DNA from 2 places in the Pseudomonas sp. L-22-4S-12 genome. Region 1 is predicted to be linked to the other one. Evidence: predicted binding sites of a transcription regulator. Region 1 holds the regulator's gene; the other holds the start of a gene.
The links. The regulator sigma-54, encoded in region 1, starts transcription at its own class of promoters, with help from an activator protein. The targets are predictions, from matches to a motif close to ANTGGCATNNANNTTGCTNT.
Positions count from the first base shown of each region.

Region 2: F3I16_RS08585 (CmpA/NrtA family ABC transporter substrate-binding protein) is a predicted target of sigma-54. The motif match lies at 5,761-5,780, and genes of this name have one in related genera.

Region 1 covers NZ_WELL01000001.1:1,309,765-1,317,309, forward strand. The annotation lists gene rapZ (RNase adapter RapZ) at 1-103, opposite strand, end outside; gene ptsN (PTS IIA-like nitrogen regulatory protein PtsN) at 123-587, opposite strand; gene hpf (ribosome hibernation-promoting factor, HPF/YfiA family) at 600-908, opposite strand; gene F3I16_RS05915 (RNA polymerase factor sigma-54) at 1,091-2,584, opposite strand; gene lptB (LPS export ABC transporter ATP-binding protein) at 2,731-3,456, opposite strand; gene lptA (lipopolysaccharide transport periplasmic protein LptA) at 3,456-4,019, opposite strand; gene lptC (LPS export ABC transporter periplasmic protein LptC) at 4,006-4,575, opposite strand; gene F3I16_RS05935 (HAD family hydrolase) at 4,584-5,108, opposite strand; gene F3I16_RS05940 (KpsF/GutQ family sugar-phosphate isomerase) at 5,109-6,083, opposite strand; gene F3I16_RS05945 (ABC transporter ATP-binding protein) at 6,329-7,138, shown strand; gene mlaE (lipid asymmetry maintenance ABC transporter permease subunit MlaE) at 7,138-7,545, shown strand, end outside.
Region 2 covers NZ_WELL01000002.1:419,120-426,664, forward strand. The annotation lists gene F3I16_RS08550 (CmpA/NrtA family ABC transporter substrate-binding protein) at 1-50, opposite strand, end outside; gene F3I16_RS08555 (transcriptional regulator) at 420-746, opposite strand; gene F3I16_RS08560 (hypothetical protein) at 919-1,305, shown strand; gene alaC (alanine transaminase) at 1,567-2,802, opposite strand; gene F3I16_RS08570 (hypothetical protein) at 3,140-3,463, opposite strand; gene F3I16_RS08575 (hypothetical protein) at 3,565-3,777, opposite strand; gene F3I16_RS08580 (ANTAR domain-containing response regulator) at 3,823-4,401, opposite strand; gene F3I16_RS08585 (CmpA/NrtA family ABC transporter substrate-binding protein) at 4,423-5,637, opposite strand; gene F3I16_RS08590 (YgdI/YgdR family lipoprotein) at 5,853-6,062, opposite strand; gene F3I16_RS08595 (bacterioferritin-associated ferredoxin) at 6,203-6,421, opposite strand; gene rnt (ribonuclease T) at 6,593-7,267, opposite strand; gene pyrC (dihydroorotase) at 7,264-7,545, opposite strand, start outside.

The DNA.
Region 1 (7,545 bases):
TCGCCGGCAGGTTGTCGATGCAGTAGAAACCGTTGTCCTCGAGCACGTCGAGGGCGGTGCTTTTGCCCGAGCCGGAGCGACCGCTGACGATGATCAGGCGCATGACGCTGTCCTACCCTGGCCTATTGGCCGCTCTGTACGTCGACAACCACCTGGTAGAGGTTCTCGCTGCTTGACGCCTGGCGCAAGCGCTCACGCACTTCGCTGCGGTCGAGCATGCTGGCGATCTGGCGGAGCAGCTCCAGGTGTTCGTCGGTCGCCGCTTCGGGTACCAGCAGGACGAACAGCAGATCGACCGGGGCGCCGTCGATGGCGTCGAAGTCCACCGGCGCATCCAGGCGCAGCACCGCACTGATGGGGGCGCTGCAGCCGGGCAGGCGACAGTGGGGAATGGCGATGCCGTTACCGAACCCGGTGGAACCGAGTTTTTCACGGGCAATCAGGCTTTCGAAGATGTCCTGCGAGTCGAGGTCGGGCAGTTCGCGCGCGACCAGGTTGGCAATCTGTTCGAGGACGCGCTTCTTACTGCCGCCCGGCACGTTCACCAGGGAACGGCCGGCGGTCAGGATATTTTCAAGTCGGATCATGGGTGGGGGATGTCAGCGGGCTGTCGCGCCTTGCAGGCGGCCGAGCTGCTTTTCCTTGTGTTTGATCAGTTGGCGGTCGAGTTTGTCGGCGAGCAGGTCGATCGCCGCATACATGTCGTCGTGTTCGGCGTTGGCGACTACTTCGCCGCCTGCAACATGCAGGGTCGCCTCGATTTTCTGCTTGAGCTTCTCGACTGCCATGGTCACCTGCACGTTGGTGATCTTGTCGAAATGGCGTTCCAGTCGGCTGAGTTTTTCCCCGACATAGTCACGCAGGGCGTCGGTCACATCCAGTTGATGTCCACTGATGTTGACTTGCATACCGCTTCTCCTTGTTGCCTTGTGTAAGAGACAGGCTAGCGGGCCTGCCACCGTAACACTCTGGCGTGAGAAGGCTTTTGCAGAACTGTCCTGCAGTCCCCCCGCGGGGCAGGGCGCATGGCGCGTATCCAGTTTTGCAAAAGCCTTCCCTCAGTGCCGCGTCACAGCAGTCGCGTCTATGACTAGATCAACCGCTTGCGTTCGCTCGAAGGCGCTATCCCGAGGGATTCGCGGTATTTGGCGACGGTGCGACGGGCTACCTGAATGCCCTGTGCTTCCAGTAAACCAGCGATCTTGCTGTCACTCAATGGCTTTTTCGCGTTTTCCGCGGCGACCAGTTTTTTGATGATGGCGCGGATCGCCGTCGACGAGCATTCGCCGCCTTCCGAGGTGCTGACGTGGCTGGAGAAGAAGTATTTCAGCTCGTAAATACCGCGCGGGGTGTGCATGAATTTCTGCGTGGTGACCCGCGAGATGGTCGACTCGTGCATGCCCACCGCCTCGGCGATGTCGTGCAGGACCAGCGGCTTCATCGCCTCGTCGCCGTACTCGAGAAAGCCGCGCTGGTGCTCGACGATCTGCGAGGCGACCTTCATCAGGGTTTCGTTGCGGCTCTGCAGGCTCTTGATGAACCAGCGCGCTTCCTGCAGCTGGTTGCGCATGAAGGTGTTGTCGGCACTGGAGTCGGCGCGTTTGACGAAGCCGGCGTACTGCGCGTTGACCCGCAGGCGCGGCACCGCTTCCTGATTGAGCTCCACCAGCCAGCGCTCGTTGTGCTTGCGCACGATCACGTCCGGTACCACGTATTCCGGCTCGCTGGCTTCGATCTGCGAGCCGGGACGCGGGTTGAGGCTCTGGATCAGCTCGATGACCTGGCGCAGCTCGTCTTCCTTGAGCTTCATGCGCCGCATCAGCTGGCTGTAGTCGCGGCTGCCGAGCAGGTCGAGGTGGTCGCCGGCCAGGCGCTGGGCCTCGCTCAGCCAGGGCGTGCTGGCCGGCAGCTGGCGCAGCTGCAGAAGCAGGCATTCGCGCAGGTCGCGGGCGCCGACCCCGGCCGGGTCGAAGTTCTGGATGCGGTGCAGGACGGCTTCGACTTCGTCCAGCTCGACGTCCATTTCCGGGTCGAAGGCCTCGACGATTTCCTCGAGCGACTCCTCCAGATAGCCCTGGTCGTTGATGCAGTCGATCAGGGTCACGGCGATCAGGCGGTCGGTGTCCGACATCGGCGCCAGGTTCAGTTGCCACAGCAGATGGGTCTGCAGGCTCTCGCCGGCGGAGGTGCGGGTGGTGAAGTCCCACTCGTCATCGTCGTTGCTCGGCAGGCTGCTGGCGCTGGTCTGGTAGACGTCTTCCCAGGCGGTATCGACCGGCAGCTCGCTGGGGATGCGTTCGTTCCACTCGCCGTCCTCGATGGCATCGGCGGGCGTGCTGTTGGTTTCCTGGTAGGTGTCCTGGGGCGCGGCCTGGGTGTTCTGTTCTTCGCCGTCGGCCAGCGGATCGCTGTTGTCGAAGTCTTCGCCGTCTTCCTGGCGTTCCAGCATGGGGTTGGATTCCAGGGCTTCCTGGATTTCCTGCTGCAGGTCCAGGGTGGACAGCTGGAGGAGGCGAATGGCTTGTTGCAGCTGCGGTGTCATCGTCAGCTGCTGGCCCATCTTGAGGACTAGCGAAGGTTTCATGGCAGGAAGCTTTGCACCTTATTTGCCGGCGCAGTCGCGCCATTCACTACAGGGCGCCGGGGCGCCGCCAATAAGCAAATTATATGCCTGAAACTGGCGGCTTTGCCTAGGCTTGACAACATCCGTGTAGTGCGGCGACGCCTGCATCAGAGGCGGAATTCGTGCCCGAGGTAGACTTCTTTAACCAGCTGGTTGGCCAGGATGCTTTCGGCATCGCCTTCGGCGATCAGTTGGCCGTCATTAACAATGTAGGCGGTCTCGCAGATGTCGAGGGTCTCGCGCACGTTGTGGTCGGTGATCAGCACACCGATGCCCTTGGCCTTGAGGTGATGGATGATCTGCTTGATGTCGCCGACCGAGATCGGGTCGACGCCAGCGAAGGGTTCGTCGAGCAGGATGAACTTGGGTTCGGTGGCCAGGGCGCGGGCGATTTCCACGCGCCGGCGTTCGCCGCCGGACAGGCTCATGCCGAGGTTGTCGCGGATGTGGCTGATGTGGAACTCCTGCAGCAGGCTCTCCAGGGCGGCGCGGCGGCCGGCGCGGTCGAGATCCTTGCGGGTTTCCAGGATGGCCATGATGTTGTCGGCTACCGTCAGCTTGCGGAAGATCGAGGCTTCCTGTGGCAGGTAGCCGATGCCGACGCGGGCGCGGCCATGCATGGGCTGGTGGCTGACGTCGAGATCGTCGATCAGCACGCGGCCCTGGTCGGCCTGCACCAGGCCGACGATCATGTAGAAACAGGTGGTCTTGCCGGCGCCGTTGGGACCGAGCAGGCCGACGATCTGGCCGCTGTCGATGGACAGGCTGACGTCGCGTACCACCTGGCGGCCCTTGTAGCTTTTGGCCAAATGCTGGGCTTTGAGGGTTGCCATTACTGCGCTTGCTCCGGCTGGCCGGTTTTCTTGCGCGGCTGGATGACCATGTCGATGCGTGGGCGCGGCGCGCTCAGGGCGGCGCCAGTGGCGCGGCCGGCGTTGACGATCTGGCGCTGGGTGTCATAGACGATCTTCTCGCCTTCGAAGGTGTTGCCTTCCTGGATTACCTTGGCCTGGTCTATCAGTACGATGCGCTCGTTGCTGGCGAAGTACTGGATGGTCAGGCCGTAGGCCTTGACGATTTCCTTGTCCACGGCGGGTTTCTGCTCGTAGTAGGCCGGTTTGCCCACCGAGGTGAAGACTTCGACGTCGCCGTTGGCATCCTGGGTGATGGTCACGGTGTCGCCGGTGATCTTCAGGGTGCCCTGGGTGATCACCACGCCGCCGCGGTACACCGCCACGCCTTGCTTGTCGTCCAGTTCGGCGCTGTCGGCCTGGACCCGGATCGGTTGCTCGCGGTCGCTGGGCAGGGCCCAGGTGCTGGCGCTTCCGAGCGCGGCACCGAGGCTGATGAGCAATAGGGGGAGGGTCCGGAGGGGGAAACTGTTAACGAGCCTCATGCTGGCCTCTTACGTTGGACAGCAGGAGGATCCGGCCGTCATTCATGTACGCTTTCATTCCTTGTGCCGTGGTCACCCCGTTGGCGGCCTCGATTCTAACGGCTTGCCGGGTTTGCGCATATTCCTCATCCGGAAATACGGTCATCCGGCTGCTGGTGATCACGGTGGGGCGGCCTTTGGCATCGGTGCGCGCCACGCGCACGTCATCGATCAGTTCGACTTGCTTGCCTTGCGGCGCCACTTCGCCCCGCGCGCTCTGCACGTGCCAGGGGTAGGCGCTGCCGCGGTACAGTTGCAGGTCCGGCTGGCTCAGCAGGGTGATGTCGCTGGCCTTGATATGTTCCAGCTTGTCGGTGGTCATCTCGTACTGCAGCTGACCGTCTTCCTGGTATTGCAGGGTGCGCGCATTGACCACGTAGAAGTCGATGGTGCTGTCGCTTTCGCCAACGGTCGGCTTGTCCAGGAAGCTTTCCGGGCGGATGTTCCAGTAGCCGATCGCGCCCAGCAGGGCGGCGATCAGGCCGTAGATCAGGAGTTGTCGCTGTTTGGCCGGCATGGCTGATCCTAGAGGTAGGCGGTTTGGGCGGCTTCGAGGCTGCCCTGGGCGCGCATGATCAATTCGCAGAATTCGCGCGCCGCGCCTTCGCCGCCGCGTGCCGCGGTGACGCCGTGGGCGTGCTGGCGGACGAAGCCGTCGGCGCTGGCCACGGCCATGCCCAGGCCGACCCGGCGGATGACCGGCAGGTCGGGCAGGTCGTCACCCAGGTAGGCGACTTGCTCGTAGCTTAGTCCGAGCTCGCCGAGCAGTTCGTCGAGCACCACCAGCTTGTCTTCGCGGCCCTGGTACAGGTGCTGGATGCCGAGGTTCTGCGCGCGGCGCTCGACCACCGGGGTCTTGCGCCCGCTGATGATGGCGGTGCGCACTCCGGAGTTGATCAGCATCTTGATGCCGTGGCCGTCGAGGGTGTTGAAGGTCTTGAACTCGCTGCCATCGGTGAGGAAGTACAGGCGGCCGTCGGTCAGTACGCCGTCGACATCGAAGATGGCCAGTTTGATGGCCTTGGCGCGCTGTTGCAGTTCGTCGTTCATTTACATCACTCCGGCGCGCAGCAGGTCGTGCATGTTGAGGGCGCCGACCGGGCGCTCCTCGTCATCGACTACGACCAGGGCGTTGATCTTGTGGTCTTCCATGATTTTCAGGGCCTCGGCGGCGAGCATGTCGGCGCGGGCGGTCTTGCCGTGCACGGTCATCACCGCGTCGATGCTGGCTTCGCGCACGTCGATGCCCTTGTCCAGGGTGCGGCGCAGGTCGCCGTCGGTGAAGATCCCGGCCAGCTGGCCGTTGCTCTCGACCACCACGGTCATGCCCAGGCCCTTGCGGGTCATTTCCAGCAGGGCGTCGCGCAGACTGGTGCCGCGCTGTACCAGTGGCAGGCGGGTGCCGCTGTGCATGACGTTCTCCACCTTGAGCAGCAGGCGGCGGCCGAGCGCGCCGCCCGGGTGGGAGAAGGCAAAGTCTTCGGCGGTGAAGCCGCGGGCTTCCAGCAGGGCGATGGCCAGGGCGTCGCCGAGCACCAGGGAGACGGTGGTCGAGGAGGTCGGCGCCAGGTTCAGCGGGCAGGCTTCCTGGGCGACCTGGGCATCCAGGTTGACTTCGGCGGCCTTGGCCAGCGGCGACTCGGGGTTGCCGGTCATGCTGATCAGGGTGATGCCGAGGCGCTTGATCAGCGGCAGCAGGGTGACGATTTCGGCGGTGGAGCCGGAGTTGGACAGGGCCAGCACCACGTCGTCGCGGGTGATCATGCCCATGTCGCCGTGGCTGGCTTCGGCCGGGTGGACGAAGAATGCCGGGGTGCCGGTGCTGGCCAGGGTGGCGGCGATCTTGTTGCCGATATGCCCGGACTTGCCCATGCCGACCACCACGATACGGCCCTTGCAGGCCAGCATCAGTTCGCAGGCGCGGACGAAGTCGCCATTGATGCGACCCAGCAGGGCCTCGATAGCGTCGAGTTCGAGGCGCATGGTGCGCTGGGCGGATTGGATCAGATCGGTGGACTGGCTCATGGCTGGATTCACGGTGGCCGGCAGAAAAGTCGGCGATTATAACGGGAAAGCGACGCAGCCTCACCTCTAGCGGATCGCAGGTTGCGTGGCGCGCTGGCGAAATTCCCTGAAAACATTGCAGCGCCTTGGGTGCGCGGGGTTGCGGTGGTATATTGCGCGGCCTGTTCGGCCTGCCCGTGCCGCGTGCTATCCCGCCTCGGGAATGCTGCGTCTGCCTATGGAAGGCTGTATCACAAGGAGTTTGGATGAGCGCCGAAAATGCCTACGCCGTCGAGCTGAAGGGCCTGACCTTCAAGCGTGGCGCACGCACCATCTTTGACAACGTCGATATCCGCATCCCGCGTGGCAAGGTCACCGGCATCATGGGGCCTTCCGGTTGCGGCAAGACCACCCTGCTGCGCCTGATCGCGGCCCAGCTCAAGCCGGCCAGCGGCCAGGTCTGGGTCAACGGGCAGAACCTGCCGAGCCTGTCGCGCAGCGAGCTGTTCGACATGCGCAAGCAGTTCGGTGTGCTGTTCCAGAGCGGTGCGCTGTTCACCGACCTCGATGTGTTCGAGAACGTGGCCTTTCCGCTGCGGGTGCACACGCACCTGTCCGACGAGATGATTCGCGACATCGTGCTGATGAAGTTGCAGGCCGTGGGCCTGCGCGGGGCCTACGAGCTGATGCCGGATGAGCTGTCTGGCGGCATGAAGCGCCGCGTGGCGCTGGCCCGGGCGATCGCCCTGGATCCGCAGATCCTGATGTATGACGAGCCGTTCGTCGGTCAGGACCCGATCGCCATGGGCGTGCTGGTGCGCCTGATCCGCCTGCTCAACGATGCCCTGGGCATCACCAGTATCGTGGTCTCCCACGACCTGGCGGAAACCGCCAGCATTGCCGACTACCTCTATGTGGTGGGCGATGGCCAGGTGCTCGGCCAGGGCACTCCGGCCGAGCTGATGCATTCGGACAACCCGCGCATCCAGCAGTTCATGCAGGGCATTCCGGATGGTCCGGTGCCTTTCCACTATCCGGCGCCGGATTACCTTGATGATTTGTTGGGAGCGCGTTGATGCGTAAGTCGTCCCCGCTCGAGCGCATTCGCCTGCTGGGCCGTTCCGGGATCGATGTGGTCCAGGTCCTCGGGCGCTCGTCGCTGTTTCTGCTCAGTTCGCTGTTCGGCCGCAGCGGCCTGCGCAATGGCTTCCAGCTGTTGGTACGCCAGTTGTACTCGGTCGGCGTGCTGTCGTTGCCGATCATCGTGGTCGCCGGGCTGTTCATCGGCATGGTCCTGGCGCTGCAGGGCTTCAACATCCTCAGCAGCTATGGTTCGGAGCAGGCGGTCGGGCAGATGGTTGCCCTGACCCTGTTGCGCGAGCTGGGTCCGGTGGTGACCGGCTTGCTGTTCGCCGGGCGTGCCGGTTCGGCGCTGACCGCCGAGATCGGCAACATGAAGTCCACCGAGCAGCTGTCCAGCCTG
Region 2 (7,545 bases), on a different contig from region 1:
AAGTTACGGCGGTTGTTGTTAACCGGGTCTTTGGAATCACGATCACTCATGGAGTTTTCCTTTTTCATGGGCAAAAAAAACGGCGTACGCCAGAGAAACCCGATGGGTGAGGGTGCTCTGGCGGACGCCGTTGTCCGTGATCCGCGGCCCACCGCCGTTGGTGTGCTGCGCAGGAATCTATTGGGGGTGTTGCAAGGGGCTTGCCAGTTTTATCTTGCGCAGGCACAGCAAACCCGCCGAGCGCTTCGGCTAGCTCGGTATGTTTCGATATAGTTCAATTGAATCAATCGCTTAGCAGCGTATTGCGGTTGTTCTAAACGCTCTGGGTGATGCGCCGGCAGATGGCCCGGCAGGGTGATTGACGAGTCACTGCGGTGCTGCGCAGCGTTGTCGTGTGCGCTTTTGGTTCGGCGTGCGCGCTAGCCGCGCAGGGTCGCCAGCGGCTGGGCGGCGAGCGCCTCGACGTAGTCGCGCAGCCAGCGCAGTACCTCCACCGCCTCCCAGCGCGCCGGGTCGAACAGGGCATAGGCCTGGCCCTGGTAGCCGACCACGTCCAGCTGGCGGTGATAGCCGGCGCGCTGCAGCAGCGCTTCGATCTCGGCGAAGCAGGTATTGAAGTGCACCCGCTTGAACGGGGTCTTGCTGCCGGTGACCAGGCCTTCCAGGTGCAGCTCCTCGACCATGGCGCGGATACTTTCCAGCGGCATCTGGTTCACTTTTTTCTTCAGCTGCAGTACGTCCTGCATGGTGGGGATCCTCTGCGGTGCACCGGGGTAGGTGCGCGTTGTGCGGGTGGAAATAGCCTAAACGAAAAATACTGTACAAATAAACAGTATTCGTTAATAGTGAGCTCACGCACTGCGATCAGTTACCTCCGCCTGCCTCGCAGGGGATTCACCGAGAAGAGGAGCCGCCTATATGCACCACAAGCCGATGACACTTCTGCTATTGGCCCTGCTGGCCGGCTGCGCGCAGCCGCAACTGGAGCAGCCCAAGGCCAATGGTGCCTATCTGGTGATCGAGGACGGCGCGGCCTGGGCGGTGCTGGTTTCCGATGGCAAGCGGGTCGAGGAAGCCGGGCGGGTACTGGATGTGGTCAGGCTGCCCGGCCAGCATTCCAGCATCGCCGCCAGCTATGTGATCGAGACGGCCAACTGCGGCAAGTTGCAGTGGCTCACCGAGCGCGACGAGTTCGGCGAGATCACCCGCCTGGCACCGAGCGGCAATGCACAGCTGGCACGCCCGGACTGCATGATCGGCAACGGCCTCAGCCGTGCCTGGACGGCGCTGGATTACTCCAGCTGAAACGACAAGGCCCCGACAGATTGCTCTGCTGGGGCCTTGGTGTTTGGTAAAGCTGTATCGCCATAACCGGTTGAGCTTGTGTGGGAGCGGATTCATCCGCGATAAGCAGGCCACTCCGAGCGCCCTGATCGCGAATAAATTCGCACCTACCGAACATCTGCCTATGGTCCGTGCCCTGCGCCGTCAGGAGGTACGGAGTTGCCTGCGAGCAGACGGCGACACCTCACCTTTCGCGGCTAAAGCCGCTCCCACACTAGGGCTTCAGCCATCAGTCTTGCGTGACTTGCTGGCCGGTGCCTGCACCAGGCCATCGGCACGGAACATCGCCTTGATCCCGCGGATGGCCTGGCGGGTGCGGTCCTGGTTTTCGATCAGGGCGAAGCGCACATGGTCGTCGCCGTAGTCGCCGAAGCCGATACCCGGCGAGACGCAGACCTTGGCTTCCAGCAGCAGCTTCTTGGCGAACTCCAGCGAGCCGAGGTGGGCATAGGGCTCGGGGATCTTGGCCCAGATGTACATCGAGGCCTTGGGCTTCTCCACCATCCAGCCGGCTTCATGCAAGCCCTTGACCAGCATGTTGCGCCGTTGCCGGTACTGCTCGGCGATATCGCGCACGCACTGCTGGTCGCCTTCCAGGGCCGCGATGGCGGCTACCTGCAGCGGGGTGAAGGTGCCGTAGTCGTGGTAGCTCTTGATCCGTGCCAGGGCACTGACCAGCTCCGGGTTGCCGACCATGAAGCCGATGCGCCAGCCGGCCATGTTGTAGCTCTTGGACAGGGTGAAGAACTCCACGGCGATGTCCTTGGCACCTTCCACCTGCATGATCGACGGGGCCTTCCAGCCGTCGTAGACGATGTCGGCGTAGGCCAGGTCGTGGATCACCAGCACGTCGTACTGCTTGGCCAGGGCCACCACGCGCTCGAAGAAGTCCAGCTCCACGCACTGCGCGGTGGGGTTGGAGGGGAAGCCGAGGATCATCATCTTCGGCTTGGGGATCGACTCGCGAATCGCCCGTTCCAGTTCGGCGAAGAAGTCCACGCCGGGCACCAGCGGTACCGAACGCACCTGGGCGCCGGCGATCACCGCGCCGTAGATATGGATCGGGTAGCTGGGGTTGGGCACCAGCACGGTGTCGCCATGGTCCAGGGTGGCCAGCATCAGGTGTGCCAGGCCTTCCTTGGAACCGATGGTGACGATGGCTTCGCTTTCCGGGTCGATCTCGACGTCGTAGCGGTCCTTGTACCAACGCGAGATGGCGCGGCGCAGGCGCGGAATGCCGCGCGAGGTGGAGTAGCCGTGGGTGTCGTCGCGCTGGGCGACCTGCACCAGTTTCTCGACGATGTGCGGCGGCGTGGCGCCATCGGGGTTGCCCATGCTGAAGTCGATGATGTCCTCGCCACGGCGGCGGGCGGCCATCTTCAGTTCGGCGGTGATGTTGAAAACGTAGGGGGGGAGACGATCGATGCGCGCAAAACGACGCTTAGCTTGTTCAGCCATGCTTTCCTCGAAGACGTAAGCGCCCGGAACCGTCCGAGCGACGTTGGCCAGTGCGCTGGCCAGGCAGCGAAGATAAGCGTTGGCGGTGGGGTTTGTCGAGCGGGGCGCATAACGCCCCGTGCCGGCCTCAGTTACCCAGCATGTCGTGCATGGCGATGGCTACCGGCTAGACTCCACGCCTCACCCGCCGGCCGCGCATCGGGCAAGGAAGACGGCCGGGCAGGGTGGGCTATGTGCGCGTTCTGAGCCCGTAGGTCGATGCATTGCCTTGTCGTTGCCCAGCGGTGCCGGTGGCACCGTGGGCCCGCTGAAAAGTTTGGCTGCTGATGAGGCCCGACTAGATCAACCGCCTGGAGAAGGCACAGCTTTCATCCGCTGCCGTGACGTAGGTTGCTTGCTCCTTAGCGATGATAAAGCCGTGGTTGTAAGTGATCAGGCTACGGCCATCGCTCTGGTCGGCGACATAGATGTTCCGAGCGACCCTCAAGCTGTCAACCTCGTTGAGGTCGAAAACCTCCAGAGTTACTTTGCCTCCCTTCTCGCAACGGATGGAAAAGTCATGCTTGTCGGAGCCCTGAACCAACGATGGTTGGTCCTGGGCTTGTATTGCTAGGCTTGCTAGGACGATGGGCATTACTGCAGCTGCTTTGAGTCCTTTCATGTGTGGCTCTGTTTTGTGATGGGGCACGCATTCTAAAGGTGGTGGCATATTGATTCCATAGCCTGCGGCGGCACGTCGCTCCGGCTGAGCCTGGATCGCTCCTATGATCCGCGCACGCCCACCGGCTGCGCCTCGGGCATGGAAGTCGGCTGGGCAGGGTGGAACCCATCGCACAAGAAAGAGCGTTCGGTATGGTGCAGCGGATCAAGGAAGCGGAACTCGAAACCATCTACCTCAAGCTGGTCGACGAGGTTCTTGTCGCTGGCCCTGATGAGGCGTTCAGCGGTATTCGATCGGCATTGATGGGCATTCATGTGCAGCGAGCCCCCTATCTAGACCGCTTGATTCCAGCGTTTACCCTAATTCCCCAGCATGTCGTGCATGGCGATGATCTGCTCGGCCACCTGGATCAGCTTCTGCTGGCGGCTCATGGCCTGGCGACGCATCAGGGTGTAGGCCTCTTCCTCGTTGCAGCTCTTCATCTTCATCAGCAGGCCCTTGGCCAGCTCGATGCGCTTGCGCTCGGCCAGCTGCTCGTCGCGAGCCAGCAGCTGGGCACGCATGGCCTGGTCGCTTTCGAAGCGGGCCATGGCCACGTCGAGGATCGGCTGCAGGCGCTGGGCGTGGATGCCCTCGACTATGTAGGCGCTGACTCCGGACTGGATGGCCTGGCGCATCACGCTGGGGTCGTGCTCATCGGTGAACATGACGATCGGCCGCGGCTGGTCGCGGGTCACCAGCACCACCTGTTCCATCACGTCGCGGCCCGGCGACTCGGTATCGATCAGGATCACGTCGGGGCGCACGGCCTCGACGCGCTCGGGCAGGTCGATGGTCAGCCCCGACTCGTCGATGACCTCGAAGCCCGCCTCGATCAGCGCGCTCTTCAGGCGGCCGACTTTCTTCGGGGTGTCGTTGATCAGCAGAATTCGTAGCATGGTGGCGTTCGTCTCGCAGTGTTACAGGGCGATGGCGGCGGCGGTGCCGCTGCGCGCGTGAATGGCAAAGCTGCGGGCATAGCCGGCCGGGTCGCTGCCGTCCCACTGGCTGCCGTCGAGCAGGGTGGAACTGCGCATGGGCGTGTCCGGCATGCTGATGCCCAAGGCTTCGGCGGCCTGCTGGTACAGGTCGAGCTGGTGGATCTGCCGGGCTACGCCGAGGTAGTCCGGGTCGTCCTTGAGCAGGCCCCAGCGGCGGAACTGGGTCATGAACCACATGCCGTCGGAGAGCCAGGGCATGGTCACCTGGCCATCGGCGAAGAAGCGCAGCGGGTGGGCGTCCAGCCAGGCGTGGCCGAGGCCGTCTTCGTACTGACCGAGGAAGCGCGGCTCGATGGTCGACAGCGGGGCATCGACATACTCGCTGCCGCTGATCAGCTGGGCCGTGCTGCGCTTGTTCTCTTCATTCTCGTCGATGAAGCGGCTGGCCTCCAGCACGGCCATGGTCAGGGCGCGCGCGGTGTTGGGGTACTGCTCGACGAACTCGAGGGTGACGCCGAGGACCTTCTCCGGGTGGTCGGCCCAGATCATCTGGCTGGTAGCCAGGGTGAAGCCCTGGTGTTCCTCGACCGCCAGCGCGCCCCAGGGGCCACCGGCGCAGAAACCGTCGATGCGCGCGGCCTTGAGGTGGGCGACCATCTGCGAGGGTGGCACCACTACGCTGTTGACGTCTTCCAGCGGGTGGATGCCCTGGGCGGCCAGCCAGTAGTTCAGCCACATGGCGTGGGTGCCGGTGGGGAAGGTCTGGGCGAAGGTCAGTTTTGCACCGCTTTGGCGCACCCGGTTGGCCAGTGCTTCGGCGCTGGTCACCCCGGCCTGCTTGAGCGGCTCGGACAGGTTGATGGCCTGGCCGTTCTGGCTCAGGCCCATGAGGATAGCCATGTCGGTGGCCGGACCGCTGAGGCCCAGGTGGATGCCGTAGACCTGGCCGTAGAGGGCCTGGGCGGCGTCCAGCTCGCCGGCCAGCAGTTTGTCGCGCAGGGTGGCCCATGAGGCCTGGCGCTGCAGGTTGAGGGTCAGGCCGTAGGGCTGGGCAAAGCCCTGGGTGGCCGCGACGATCAGCGAGGCAGAGTCGGTCAGGGCCATGAAGCCGAGATCCAGGACGCTCTTTTCCGGTGCGTCGGAGCCTGCAACCCAGGCCAGATTGTCGCTGCGAGTGGTGCTGCTGTTGGTCATGTGCTTTGTTCCGCCGTTGAACAAAAAAGGCGCCGCCCCAGCTATCGCGCTAGGGATAGCCGGGAACGACGCCATTGTCTATGAACTGACCCCGCCGTTGGAGAGAGTTCTGCTGCTTCGGCTCTAGCAAGCGATATGCCAGTACTCGCCTGGCGGAAAAACAAAACCCCGCCGGAGCGGGGTTTTGCAATAAGTCAGCGGCAGCGAGCAGGCTGTTAGCGTTCCATCATCTGCTTGACATTGGCCTGCGGGATCTGCTGCTTGCGGCCTTCACTGTCCTCGAACTCGATCATGCCGGTGTCGCGGTCCAGTTCCGGCTTGCCATCGCTGGTGAGCAGCTGCCCGTCGGTGGTGGTGATGATGTATTCGCTGGAACAGCCAGCAAGGCCCAGGGTGCAGAACAGGGCCAGAATCCAGTGTTTCATGGTGCAACTCCAATGGTCAAAAGTGACGGCGCAACACCGCGCCCTCATGGGGCAAAGCTACTGGCTGGGGGGCTGGGCCTGCAAGTGGGGCAACGAAAAAGGGATGCCTGAGCATCCCTTTTGTTGATCTGGATCGGCTTTCAGGCCGCGACGAAGCTGGCCGGGTAGGCCAGGCCGTGCTGGCTGCTGTGCAGCTCGCCGAGGGTGTCGCGTACCAGTTGCTTGGCCATGCACGCGCATTTGCCGCACTGGGTGGCAACGCCGAGGCTTTCGCGCACGTCACGATAGCTGCAGCAGCCTTCGTAGATGGCGTCGCGGATTTGGCCGTCAGTAACACCTTGGCAGAGGCAAACGTACATGGGCGGGCTCGGCTGGGAGTGGGTTGCTAATGGCCAGGGATACTAATGTTAATGAGAATGCTTGTCAAAGCTTGCTGTGAGAATTTCCTGTCTTGTGCGGTGGTGGGCGATGCACCGGGGCCATGCATAAAAAACCCGGCCTGGGCCGGGTTCTTGTCGGTAGGGCGCGACTCAGTGGTCGAACTCGTCCCAGCCGCCCATTTCCTTCCAGCGGTTGACGATGCCGCAGAACAGTTCGGCCGTCTTCTCGGTGTCGTAGCGCGCGGAGTGCGCTTCCTTGCCGTCGAAGGCGATGCCGGCGGTCTGGCAGGCCTTGGCCAGTACGGTCTGGCCGTAGGCGAGGCCGGCCAGGGTGGCGGTGTCGAAGCTGGAGAAGGGGTGGAACGGGTTGCGCTTGATGTCGCAGCGGGCCACGGCGGCATTCAGGAAGCCGAGGTCGAAGCTGCTGTTGTGGCCGACCAGGATGGCGCGCTTGCAGCCATTGGCCTTGATCGACTTGCGCAGGCCCTTGAAGATTTCCCCGAGCGCGTGCGCTTCGCTGACCGCCATGCGCAGCGGGTGATCCAGCTTGATCCCGGTGAACTCCAGGGCCGCCTGCTCGATATTGGCGCCGGCGAACGGCTCGATGCGGAAGAAGTGGGTGTGGTCCGGGTAGACGAAGCCGCTCTCGTCCATGGCGATGGTGGTCGCGGCGATCTCCAGCAGGGCGTCGGTGGCGCAGTTGAAGCCGCCGGTCTCGACATCCACCACCACCGGCAGGTAGCCGCGAAAGCGCGCGGCCATCGGGTGGCGCGGGCCTGAGGGCAGGCTGCCGTCGAGTTCGTCGTCGAAATGTTCTTCGCTCACGCGGGGTTCTCCAGCAGGCGCCAGCGCAGGTTCTCACCGGCGCGCAGGGGGATTACGGTCTGCTCGCCCAGCGGCAGGCTGGCCGGAGCGGTCCACTCTTCACGCACCAGGGTGATGCGGTCGGTGTTGCGCGGCAGGTTGTAGAAGTCGGGGCCGAAGTGGCTGGCGAAGGCTTCCAGCTTGTCCAGCGCGTTGCGCTGCTCGAAGGCCTCGGCATACAGCTCGATGGCGGCATAGGCGGTGTAGCAGCCGGCACAACCGCAGGCGGCTTCCTTGGC